Regions from separate parts of the Paenibacillus ihbetae genome, predicted to be linked through region 1. Evidence: riboswitches for the same ligand, from Rfam matches in the RefSeq annotation. Region 1 holds a riboswitch; each other region holds the start of a gene.

Region 1 (4,257 bases):
GGGCGATGACGATCGCCGGCACATCCACATACGTGCCTTTCGCCGGGTTGAAAGCACTAGTAATGGCGACAGGAAGATGGATATTGAAACCGGACAGAATGCTCTGCACATACCCCGACCAGCTGCTGGATACGAGGGCGCTTGCGAAGCCGTATTCCAGAAGCAAATCCCAGCCCATCAGCCAAGCGAGTCCTTCCCCGAACGCGGAGTAGCTGTACGTATAAGCGCTGCCGGCCACCGGCACGGTAGATGCGAATTCGGCATAGCACAGTGCGCAGAAGGCGCATACGAGACCTGCCAGCAGGAATGACAGGATCAGTCCCGGACCGGCATGGGTGGCGGCCGTCACGCCGGTTAATACGAAAATTCCCGTCCCCACGATAGAACCGACGCCAAGGACGATCAAGTCCATGACGCCAAGCTGTTTTTTCAATGCGGAACGCACTTCTCCGCCTGTCAAAGACGGAATCGGCTTCTTGCGAAGCAGATTGTGTTTCAAGCTCATAAATGGAGTCTCCTAGATGTTTATTTAGATAGATTTCCCCGATGCATGACCCATCCATTCCGACATTATAAATAAAAATAAGATGCTTTGAAAGCCTTAGGCTGCCTGTCCCGAAAAAACGCCAACAGTGAAGGGGCCGGCGGGCCATGCGAGTACGCCTCCCTCCGGTTAAATACCCGCTCCCTTTCGCTTTAACTCAGAAGAAACAGCATCAGCCGCCTGTGATCGGATGCGGGATGCAAAACCGGGCGCAGAGGCAGAAAAAAGCCCGTCCCCCCCATGGGGGGCCGGGCTGCAGCTATTTCTTCAGATGATAAGGAACCGTCGTAAGAATAACATCCCGCCGGTACAGCAGATGAGCGCGAATGAGCAGGCTGGACTGGTTGTGCAGGAAGTTGTGCCACCCCTTCTTCGGAATGAACTGTGGAATGACGACCGTCACCTGGTAGTCCGACTCGCTGGCCTTGCGCTGTACCATGTCGATGAATTTGGTCAGCGGCGAGATGATGCTGCGATATGGCGAATGCAGCGTCACCAGCCGGACGTCCGGCTGCCACTTCTTCCATTTTTCCTCGAAGGCAATCTGGTCTTCTCGTTCGAAGTTCACGTAAACGGCGATAATCTGGTCGGCGGACAGCGATTTGGCATAATTGAGCGAGTTCTCCACCACATGCGTAATGCCGGCTACCGGTACGATAATAATGTTGCCCTCGATCGGCTTTGCCGGCTCGCAGGTCGTAATCCGGAGCTGATCGGCGACCGCTTCATAGTGATTCCGAATCCGGGTGAAGATCCAGATGATGAGCGGCAGAAACAGGAGCACCGACCACACCTGGGCGAATTTCGTGAGGAAAAAGATCAACGTTACCGCAAAGCTGATAACGGCTCCCGTCGTGTTAATGACCAGCTTGGGGAGCCAGCCTGGAGGCTTCTCGCGAAGCCACTTCACCATCATCCCCGTCTGCGACAAGGTAAACGGAATGAATACGCCGACGGCGTACAACGGGATCAGATGCTCGGTCTTGCCCTCGAAGGCCAGGATCAGCACGATGGACAGAAGACCGAGGATAATGATGCCGTTGGAATACCCCAAGCGGTCCCCCCGGACCGTGAACATCCGCGGGATGAACTTATCCTTCGCCAGGTTGACGGCCAGCAGAGGAAATGCCGAATACCCCGTGTTGGCCGCCAGGATCAGAATTAACGCCGTGGTCCCCTGGATGAAATAATACAGCGCGTTCCGGCCGAAGGTATGCTCGGCGATTTGGGAGACAACCGTCACCTCTTCGCTGGGACTGACCCCGTAATAATAGGCCAGGAAGACGATTCCCGAAAATAACAGGGCGAGCAGGGAGCCCATCGCGGCCAGGGTTTTGGCGGCGTTGTTCGGCGCAGGCTCCTTGAAGTTCGGAATGGCGTTGGATATGGCTTCAACCCCGGTGAGCGCGGAGCTGCCTGAAGCGAACGCCCGCAGGAGCAGAAACAGGCTCAGTCCGGCGACGGGCGTGCCGATCTTGGTGTGCAGCTCCGGCGAAGCGTGGCCGGTTGCGATATCGTAGAGACCGACGCCAATCAGAATAAACAAGGCCAGCACGAACAGGTAGACCGGATAGGCCAGGATCGAGGCGGATTCCGTCACGCCCCGCAAGTTCAGCACGGTAAGAAACAGGACGAACAGTACGGCGATCCCGACATTATAGGGACGCAGCTCGGGAAAAGCCGACGTAATCGCATCCGTACCGGCCGATACGCTGACCGCCACCGTTAGGATATAGTCGACGAGCAAGGAGCCTCCGGCAACGAGGCCGGGATACATGCCCAGATTTCGTTTCGACACGACATAGGCTCCGCCGCCCTGCGGATAGGAGAATATGATCTGTCTATAGGATAGGATCAATGCCAGCAATAGGACGAGCACGCCGATGGCGATCGGGATAGAATACCAATAGGCCGCGGCGCCGACGGTCATCAGCACCAGCAGAATTTGCTCGGGGCCGTAGGCGACGGATGACAAGGCATCAGACGACAAAATCGCCAGGGCCTTCGTTTTATTCAGCTTCTGATCGCCTAATTCATTGGACTTGAGCGGTCTTCCGATGAGGAAGCGCTTGATGGAAGATAACATCGTGTTCACCACCGATTCGATTTGGTTTTTGGGTCGTTTATCCCCCAGAAAAGCGTAAAATTATGAGCTTGGGTGAATGGTCAAGAGCCGGTCATGGGATGCATCTCCGTTTCGAATTTTCGATTTTTGGCATAGAAAAAACACAGGTTAGAGCCTGTGTTTTTTTGCACAAGTTCACAACCCTCCCATTAACGCCTACGAGGTTAGCTGTCGGATTCGGGCGCGAGAGTCGCCCTACCTGATGCCGCTCGGGACATGCCGCGGCTATTCAGGATTCACCCCATAGTATGGCTGCCGCTTCGGCAGGCATACGCTTCGGTTCCCCCGTTTTCCTTCCTGGAAATTCGGCGAATCAACTGTGAGATTCATATTGGATTTGAAATCTGAATAGTATATTACGCCTGCGGGATTCGATTGTAAAACGGCCTTTTGCCGCTATTTTCGGCAGAAGGGAGCCAAATGGATGGGACGTAAGCGATTACATGGGATACGGACTTTCGCGGGATCATTATTTTGCGGATTTACGCAATAAATCACTGTATGCGAAGATTTGGAAACTGAAAGCGCGGTAGGGAAAGCAGAAAACGCGGTGAGGGGAAGAAGGTAGGCGTGCAGATAAAAGAGGATGCTCCTATCGAAGAAGCAAGCCGAAGAGAGCATTCGCGGCCGCATCTTGAGCCGGCCGTAACGTAAATTCGCCATGCCGTATCTCGGGGGAGGAGATACAAGCATGGCGAATTTTTTGGGAGTGGTCCATGATATGGCGAGGAGGAGAAAGGGTCTGGGTTTCTCATCCTTGCTCTCGATAGAAATATACCCGGGAGGTCGAGCGCTGAATCACATCTTTAGAAAAAAATGTATGACTTTACGATGGGGCTGATTTTTTTTAAGATAAGGGGATATGATTGAGGCTGAAGCACAAGGGGGAGAGGACAAAGTGATTCATCAGGAATATGGCGTATTTCCGGCGGTTTGCCCGTTGGATTGTCCGGATACTTGCAGCCTGCTGCTGCATAAAGAGAACGGCAAAATCGTAAAGGTTACGGGCAACCCCGACCATCCGATCACGCAAGGCGCGATCTGCAATAAAGTCCGCAACATGGCTCACCGGGTCTACCATCCGGAGCGTGTGCTGTATCCGCTGCGCCGGACAGGCCCTAAAGGGGCCGGATTATTTGAGCGGATCAGCTGGGACGAGGCGATCCGGGAAATCACGGACCGGTACAAGGCGCTGATTGAATCGGATGGCCCTGAAAGCATCCTGCCCTACAGCTTCTACGGCAATATGGGCATCTTGAGCGTAGACGGCATGGACCGCCGTTTCTTCAACAGGCTGGGCGCCAGCAAGCTGAAGCAGTCCATCTGCAATTCGGCCGGAAACGAAGGCTGGAAATCGGTCATGGGCTTCAACGGGGGAACGGTCCCCGAAGATACGGTGAACGCCGATGTCATCATCGTCTGGGGCGGGAATATCGTCAGCACGAATATGCACCAGGTGGTGCTGGCTGAAAAAGCGCGAAAGCGGGGCGCGAAGGTCGTCGTCATCGATGTTCACAAAAATCAGACCGGCCAATGGGCGGACTGGTTCATCCCGCTGCATCCCGGCACGGATGCCGCGCTTGCCGTC
Region 2 (4,257 bases), 2.2 Mb from region 1:
GGGAAAGCTGGCCGCCGCCTCCCTGCTCTCTTTGTCGCTGCTCGGAACCGGGGCTGATCATCATCCAGCCCATGCGGCACCATCCATTTACGTTCTGTTGGATGATGTTCCGCTTGCGTTCGATGCGGCTCCGCGAATTGAGAAAGGCGTAACGTACGTACCTTTCCGGGCCGTGGGCGAGGCACTGGGCATCGATATCAAATGGAACAGCAAGACTCAAACCGTGCAGGCGGTAAAGAACGGCACCGATAACACAACCGAGGTTCAGCTCAGAGTCGGCAGCACCACCGCCGTGGTGAATAAGAAGAACGTCAAGCTGCCTGCAGCGCCCATCATGCGCGAGGGACGCGTGCTGATTCCGCTCAGCTCGTTCAGCAGCCAATTCGGGGCTTCCGTAAAGTGGAATCAGGCAACGCGCACCGTATCGCTCAAATCACCGAAAAGCAAAATGCATCTGCGGGCCTTCTATGCCATTGAATCCTTCAAAGAGCGGGATATTATTCAATGGATGAATTCCGTCGCCTTTGGCTGGAGCCGAATTGACCGTAACGGCGAATTCACCCTTCAAGGGGTTGAATACCGCATGCCGGAAGCCGCCGGAGACATCACGCCCCAGTCACTTGTAGCCGATGCGGAAGAACAGGGCATTAAGCCCTATCTGATGGTATATGCACTGGACGGTAACGGCGAGCTGACAAAAATGATGAGCGACGCCTTGCTGCGGATGAAATCGATCGACGGGATTACCGCCGCCGTTGCGGACAATGGGTTCGGCGGAGTCGTGCTTGATTTCGAAGGATTGGGCTTCAAGCTGGATGCCGCCTCCCAGCAGAAGCTGCTGAACCAATACGTGAAGGACCTTAGAGCTGCCTTGCCGAAAGGGGCTGCCCTGTCCTTGGCCGTACCTCCGTTAAACAGCGCCTATAAAGGGTATGATTACAAAACGCTTGCATCGATTGCCGACGATCTGATTATCATGGCATACCAGTATCACCCGGTTGGCAACAAAGACCGAAAGCCGGAACCGAACACGCAAGTGCAGCAGGCCATTCAGCTTGCTTTGGATGCCGGGGCACCCAAGGACAAGCTGCTGCTTGGTATCAGCCTGGGCAGCGAAACGGAGAACTCCATCGACGACAAGCTTGGTCTGGCCAAGCGCTATCAGCTGAAAGGTGCGGCATTGTGGCGGCTCGGTATATTCAGAGTCTACGGTGATGATATCGAAGGCGCCATGAACAAAGCGGTGATCAAAGAGTGATCCGTAATAAAGGTTGAAGCGTGGATGAGTCCATCCTTCCTCTCTTCACCATACAGGCTGCCGGTCGCTATGGACCTGCAGCCTGTTCAGCTTGTTCAATGCTTCCGTGATAACCGAGCATCTCTGACAGCCAATGAAACGACACAGGCTATGAATTAGCCGATGCCACTCTTCCGCATGACCGGCACAAAAAAAATGACCTCCGTTGTAAACAGAGGTCATCATCAAGACTTATGTATGTATTCGGTGCAATCAATAAAAATCGACCATAGGATTCCTTTACTAGGACTTTCAAGACTTGCATCGTGCAGAGAGTCGGATCATGATCAAGGATTAGCTGGTCTAGCTAACGCTTCCTACCAGCTTCGCATATTCCTCTTGGCCTAGCACCCGACGTGCGGTAACATAACGAGGCTTATAGTAAGAATCGCTAAGCTTGCTGATTCGAACACCCTTGCTGCTTGAAGCATGTGCGAACTGCCCGTCTCCAATATAAACGCCAGCATGTGAAATTCCCTTGCCGTTCGTGTTGAAGAATACCAGATCACCGACACGCAGCTCTTCCTGGTCTACATGCACGCCTACTTGGGCTTGTCCTTGGGAAGTGCGCGGAAGGTCAAGATCAAAATTACGGAACATATACAGAATAAATCCGGAGCAATCAAATCCGCTTGTGGTTGTTCCGCCCCACTTGTACGGTGTTCCTACTAACTGCTTCACTTGCTGCTGAAAGTTAGGCTGCTGATCGGCAAACGCTGTCACGGCACCGGAAGAAAAAATGATTGCGGATCCTAGCAAAGAAATGACCAATTTCTTCAAAATATATTCTCTCCTTCGATGCCTACGGAGTTAGCTAAGGGTTCGGCTGAAGGTCACCTATATTCCCTCTACTACAAGAATAATTCACCCAGGACGGTTCCCCCGTTTTCTTTAGCGAAATTCGGCAAAATTCATTAACATTTTGTAACCCTTTCTTAATATAGTATACAAGCTAGCAAACTGTCAATAATATCCGATAAATCTATCGTTTTTTAGATATCGCCGTCGAATCGAAAGAGTTTCAACAGTGTTTTTACTATATGAAAGGTCACATAGTCATGACATTTATGTTAAAATTGTTTCCGTTTTCTCGTGCGGCGAAATTCTTCATATAAGAAGCCGGCAGCTAAGGCGCCGGCTTCTGTACTAGCAAATGCAAGCTGTATGAAATCACATGTGGTTTATCGACTCGGCATGCCGCAGCAGGACGTCTGCCGCCATTTCTGACAGATGCTTGCCTCGCTGCGCCCCGACTTCATTCTCAAAGCTGCCCAGATTCCCCTTCTCCAGCTTCTTCGTCAAACTGTTCGCGATCCCTGCGTTCCGGATATCCCCGCTGCTCAGGAACCGCTCGATCAGGGCGATCATATCGCCGGGGCTCGTCACCGTCTGAAATTCAATCTCGGCTGCTGCCGTATTGCCCGCTAGATCTGCTCCTTCCACGGTCAAGACATGATCACCGAGCGGAAGCTGATACAGCGGGATAGCTTCACCGGGTGGGACGGGTTGGCCGTCCAGCTTAATGACCGTCCGGCTTCCATCAATGCCGGAAACGGAGTCGGTCATATGGATGACCGGCGTCCAATCGCTGGAGACATTCCATCCTCCCTCTTTTGCCGGTGGCTCTACCCGAATGTCCGGCGGGGACAGATCAATGGCCAATGGAACGGATTGGATGCTTTCTTCAAGACCTGCAGCGTTGACAGAGCGGTAATATAGCGCAGCCGATGCCGCTTCCTGGTCCAGAACGATCGGCCCCGAGTAGTGAGTCCAGGTAACGCCGTCAAAGCTGTAGACGGTTTCGGTAACGGTCGAACCGTCGTCTTGCACGCTCAATTCAACGGTAACTGGCACCGTGTACCAGCCGTTCAGGCCGTTAGGTTGTTCCGGCGTTAATTTGGAAGCCGTGTGCGGCGGCGTATCGTCATCTTCCCCGTAAGGCTCGGGAAGAACCGGCATCATGGTCGGATCCCAGCCATCCGATCCTTTCATCATCATGGGAACCGTGTACAGATTGGCTTCGTCCGGCGTGAGCTGCTTCGACCAATTCGCGCGGGCCTCGGCTGCCGCGCCAGGTCCGGTATTGTTATATTCGTAGTATTTGGCGGTTTTCTCGTTATCCGGCCTTCCCCAGTTATGCCAGCCTTTATCGTGCACGATTCCTTCCATTTCCGAGTTCATGAACAGCACATGGGCAAACGGTCGCCATGGACGCCCAAGATAAACATCGAAGATTCCGCCCGCTCCCGTAATTTTGCTGTTGATGAACAAATATCCGTAAGATTGATTTTCCGGGGTGCTGGCGGCTGTAATATATCCCCCTGAACGGACATTGTGAATGACGCTCTGGTCAAACACGCCGATTCCTGGTCCGTAAATAAAATCAACCGCTCCTTCAATATAGCTGTTCTTCACGTACACCCGTTTCCCGGCATTGTTCACAAAGAACGTGTCCTGATATCCGAGCATTCGTACATTGTTGAAATAGGCCCGATCGCCCCGCAGATCGATTGCCGCCGCCGGGCCTTGGGCACCCGCTCCATTCGCAAACGTGATGTTCTCGGCGGTAAAATCATCGGATTCGATTGCAGTGGCACGCTCATTGAATCCGGTGCCCGTTATCCCGGTATAGGTGATGACCGTCTCTTCCTTGCTCTCGCCGATCAAGCTCACGGCATGCTTCGTTTTGGGAACGGTAACCTGCTCCTCATAGATCCCGTTACGGATATAGATTATCGCTCGGTCCGTATTGCCATCCGGGATGGAGTCTATCGCGGCTTGAACGCTCGTAAACATACCTGTACCGTCCTTGGCCACGATGATGATCGAAGCAGGCGTTGCGCCTTGAGGATAGCTTCCGACTCCCGGTCCGTTCCCGTTTACCGACCTGACCGAATAATAATAGGTTTTACCTGTAACGACATCCGTATCGATCAAACCGGGCTGCCGCAAATCAGACG
Region 3 (4,257 bases), 490 kb from region 1:
ATTGCGCCAGATTTTCCGCCGGGCGAAGGAGCTCTATGAAGCAGGCTATGCGTTCCGGTTCATGATCGAACCGCTGCCGGCTCTGTTCGAAGGCAGCTTGACCGTACAGGAGTATCTGCGTCTGGATGAGGCGCTCATTCAGACGGCATTCCTGCAATGGACGTCCGAGAGCGATCCGCTCCTTAGCGAAATATGCGGCCGATTTATCCATCGGAAGCTCTATAAATATATAGAAATCGACACCGGCAATCCGGAGACAATCGACGCCGTCCGCCAGGCATTTCGGGATGCGGGTCTTGATCCCGCATATGATCTGGAGATTGATTTTCCGACCGATCTTCCTTATGATAAGTTTCATTCGGGCATGCCGCTGAACGAGAAGCAAATTCTGCTGTTGGACCGGCATGACCAGCTTCGGGAAATCTCCGAGGTGTCCGATATCGTGCGCTCCATTAGCGGGATCCATAAGGGCCGGAATTATCTGTATTACCCGGAGGAGAGAGTGGAGCCGCTGCTTGACCGGATGCCGGCCGAAATTGCTGATTTATTCCGCCGTCAGGGATGAGTCCCCTTATTTTAGGGTACTTGGATCAGGATAAAGATAAATCCGTCTTAAGGTTGCCGCCATCAGAGCAATGATATTGGACAACCATCGAACGGAATGCTAAAGGTTTTGTGCAGGAAAGATACGATCAAGGATCGACAAGAAAGGAGAGGGAGAGAACATGCTGTTCGACACGCATACCCATCTGGATGCTCCCCAATTCGACGAGGACCGGGAGGAGACGATTGCCCGGGCGCTTGAAGCCGGCGTCAGCCGGATGATCAATATCGGTTTTAATCGCGAAACGATTCCGACCACGATGAAGCTGGCGGAGACGTATGATTTTATATATGCGGCGGTAGGCTGGCATCCCGTGGATGCGATCACGATGGAGGAGGGCGACCTGGAATGGATCGCTTCGCTCTGCAGCCATGAGAAAGTTGTTGCGATCGGGGAGATCGGCCTCGATTATCACTGGGATACATCCCCGAAGGAGGTGCAGCACCGGGTGCTGCGCAGCCAAATCGGTCTGGCCCGGGAGCTCCGAATGCCGATTGTGATTCATAATCGCGATGCGCATGAGGATATCGTGAAGATTTTGAAGGAAGAGAAGGCTCATGAGGTTGGCGGCGTGATGCATTCGTTCTCGGGCAGCTGGGAAACGGCTAAGCTGTGCCTGGATATGGGCTTTCATATTTCGTTCGGCGGACCGATCACGTTCAAAAATGCCAAGCAGCCGAAGGAGGTTCTGGCCAAGGTTCCGCTAGATCGCCTTCTCATTGAAACGGACTCGCCTTACCTGACTCCGCACCCCTTCCGAGGGAAGCGAAACGAGTCCGCTTATGTGAAATTGGTGGCCGAGACGGCAGCCGAAATTCGGGGCATGTCCTTCGATGAACTGGTCCAAATTACCACGAGAAACGCGCTGGAACGATTTGGTATTTCGTGAAAACGAGAGCAAAAGCGATGAAAAAGTGAGGAATTGCGATTAATTAAAGTTTTTTAACCTGAAAAGACGATTGTTTTACAATTTTTTAACCTTTTACATCAAAAAATGTGCTTGATTGTTCCTTTACAACCTGCATGGAAACAGGATATCATCTTTTCAGTGATAAGAAGCTGCAAGTTTGCAAAGCTGTAAACTTCAGCGATCATATTTCATGAACCGTCTCGCTTAATCTCCGAAGTCTGGGGAACGGGGGAACCGATACTGCCGTGCATCGTAAACTGTCGTGCATGAGCCGTATATGATTTCTTTATCGGGTCTTTGGGGTGAATGTGAAGGTCCTCGCCATGAGCGGGCGACCGGAGCTAGGGCGTCTCTCTTACGTCCGAACCCGACAGCTAACTCCGTAAGCGAAGTAAGAGGGGAATTCTCGTGCATACCATTTCCATGATTTCAATCATCAGGAAGCCACGTTAGAGCCTCTAGTACTCTTTCACGCTGGCTTCTTTTATTTTTGAATATTGGAGTAGGTTTCGTCATACTGTTGGTAAACAGGAGGTGATTCCTAGTGGTGAACGGGAAGACGGGGATTGACGCAGGGCGTTAGATAGATAGCAGCACGCCTTGCGAGAATAACTGCTATAGTCACGTCAAATGCATTCATGCGTTACCTAAGACGGCGGGACTATGAAGGAGGATGGAATAGTGGGCATTTTTCAACCTGAAGAAACCCATGAATCACAATCATCCAGCATGTCTTACGCATTGCGATGGAAGCATGAGAATTTGCGTCAATTGATGATGCTCGGCGCCATGGGGGCTGTTACGGTATCACTACTCGTATCGCTGGTTATCCATGATCAATCGGGCAAGCAAGTTCAAATTGTGGTCGATGGCCGCGTAACCACGGTAGAAACCAGAGGATCGTTGCTTCAGGAATTGCTGGATGAGCAAGCGATCACACTGAATCCGCAGGATCAGGTCTCGATGCCTTTAAACGGGACGATCCAGGATGGGGACCGGATTATCATTGACCGTGCAATCCCAGTTAAAGTAACAGTAGGGGGCACCACCAAAACCATTTTCACGACCCAGGACACGGTCGATAGTGTACTCAAAGAAGCTGGCATTACGATCAAGGGTGAAGATATAGTAAAGCCGTCACAGGACACGAAGCTTACCAGCGATATGAACATTCAAGTCGTTCGGGTTACGAAGCAGACCGTAGCGGAGAAGGAGAACCGCGAGTTCCGCGTCATCAAGACCGCGGATCCGTCGCTGGAGCGCGGCGATAACCGTGTCATTCAGCGTGGTGAGCCGGGCGTTCTCGTACATCACTACGAGAAGGTGTACCATAACGGCAAGCTGGTATCCAAGACAAAGGTCTCGCAAGAGGTTGAGCGTAAGACGAAGGACAAAATTATCGCCGTAGGTACGAAGAAGGTTGAGAAACCTGTTGTGCTTCAGGCGGCAGCGACTCCGAATGTGAAATCTGCCCCGGCGAAGCTTACGGGCACAAGAAAGGTGTCCACCGCCAAAGCGACGGAGAATAATGTCATCTCCAGAGCGGGTGTTGATTTCAAATACCAGAAAGTGCTGAACAATGTTTCGATGACTGCATATTCCGCCGAGCAGGAGGGAATCGGAACCCGTACGGCTTCCGGAACACGGGTAACCGAGGGTCGTACGATCGCGGTTGATCCGAGCGTCATTCCGATTGGCTGGTGGGTGTATATCGAAGGCATCGGCTTCCGCCGCGCAGAGGATACCGGCGGAGCGATTAAGGGACATAAAATTGATGTGTATTACGATTCGCTGAAAGCGGCCATGAACTTTGGCCGGAAATCGGGCCGCACCGTTTATGTGATCGGTCCCGTAAAGCCTGATGTGAACTAATGAATCCCATTTTCTAATGACATTGCCATTCTAATGCTAACGAATTTAGCTTATAATAGATCATAATGAAGAAGAGGAGAAACTCCTCTTCTTTTGTTTTGCGGCGTTTCGGTCATTTTGAGCCTACCGCCGCATGGATAAGGCTGGGCCGGTTCATTGAGAACGGTTGGACTGGCTGTATGTATGTATGTATGTATGTGTCCTTTTGGGAAGGAAGAGAGAACGTTATGATCCGTGAAGTGATTGTGGTTGAAGGCAGGGACGATACGGTAGCGATCAAGCGTGCGGTGGATGCCGACACGATCGAGACCGGCGGCTCTGCTATTAATAAGCATACGCTGCGCCGTATTGCCCTCGCAAAGGAGCGCAGGGGGGTAATCATCCTGACAGACCCCGATCATGCAGGGGAGCGGATACGCAAAATCATCGACCGTCATGTCCCCGGCTGCAAGCACGCCTTCATTCCGGAGGCGGATGCGACGCGCAAGGGCGATATCGGAGTCGAGAATGCATCGCCGGAGGCCATACGGCATGCCCTGGACCGCGTCCACACCTCGTTTGAGGGGGCGGAGAGCCAGATCAGCCTGGAGGATCTGATCGATGCGGGGCTGACGGCTCATCCGGACGCTGCAGCCCGGAGAATGTTCATGGGGAATGTACTGGGTATCGGGTATTGCAACTCCAAGCAGTTCCATAAACGTTTGGCGATGTTTCAAATATCGCGTGAAGAGTTTCTGGCGGCGTTAGCGCAGCTGGAAGAGGGAGGCCAAAGCTGAGATGAACCGGATGGAAGATATATCGACACCTAGACGTACGAAGGAGATCATTGCCCGCCATGGCTTCTCCTTTAAGAAGAGCCTGGGGCAGAATT

The links. Region 1 has a riboswitch for cyclic di-AMP ahead of BBD41_RS16280 (APC family permease). Riboswitches for the same ligand answer to the same signal wherever they lie in the genome.
Region 2: another riboswitch for cyclic di-AMP. It lies ahead of BBD41_RS26270 (C40 family peptidase); the one in region 1 lies ahead of BBD41_RS16280 (APC family permease).
Region 3: another riboswitch for cyclic di-AMP. It lies ahead of BBD41_RS14225 (resuscitation-promoting factor); the one in region 1 lies ahead of BBD41_RS16280 (APC family permease).

Annotation. Positions count from the first base shown of each region.
Region 1 is NZ_CP016809.1:3,671,742-3,675,998, forward strand. Features, by position in the region: gene BBD41_RS16275 (amino acid permease) at 1-505, opposite strand, end outside; gene BBD41_RS16280 (APC family permease) at 804-2,630, opposite strand; cyclic di-AMP (ydaO/yuaA leader) riboswitch at 2,808-2,990, opposite strand; gene BBD41_RS16285 (molybdopterin-containing oxidoreductase family protein) at 3,532-4,257, shown strand, end outside.
Region 2 is NZ_CP016809.1:5,841,046-5,845,302, reverse strand. Features, by position in the region: gene BBD41_RS26275 (stalk domain-containing protein) at 1-1,258, shown strand, start outside; gene BBD41_RS26270 (C40 family peptidase) at 1,601-2,077, opposite strand; cyclic di-AMP (ydaO/yuaA leader) riboswitch at 2,081-2,214, opposite strand; gene BBD41_RS26265 (pectinesterase family protein) at 2,468-4,257, opposite strand, start outside.
Region 3 is NZ_CP016809.1:3,182,236-3,186,492, reverse strand. Features, by position in the region: gene BBD41_RS14235 (HD domain-containing protein) at 1-565, shown strand, start outside; gene BBD41_RS14230 (TatD family hydrolase) at 726-1,493, shown strand; cyclic di-AMP (ydaO/yuaA leader) riboswitch at 1,706-1,919, shown strand; gene BBD41_RS14225 (resuscitation-promoting factor) at 2,196-3,386, shown strand; gene rnmV (ribonuclease M5) at 3,614-4,162, shown strand; gene rsmA (16S rRNA (adenine(1518)-N(6)/adenine(1519)-N(6))-dimethyltransferase RsmA) at 4,164-4,257, shown strand, end outside.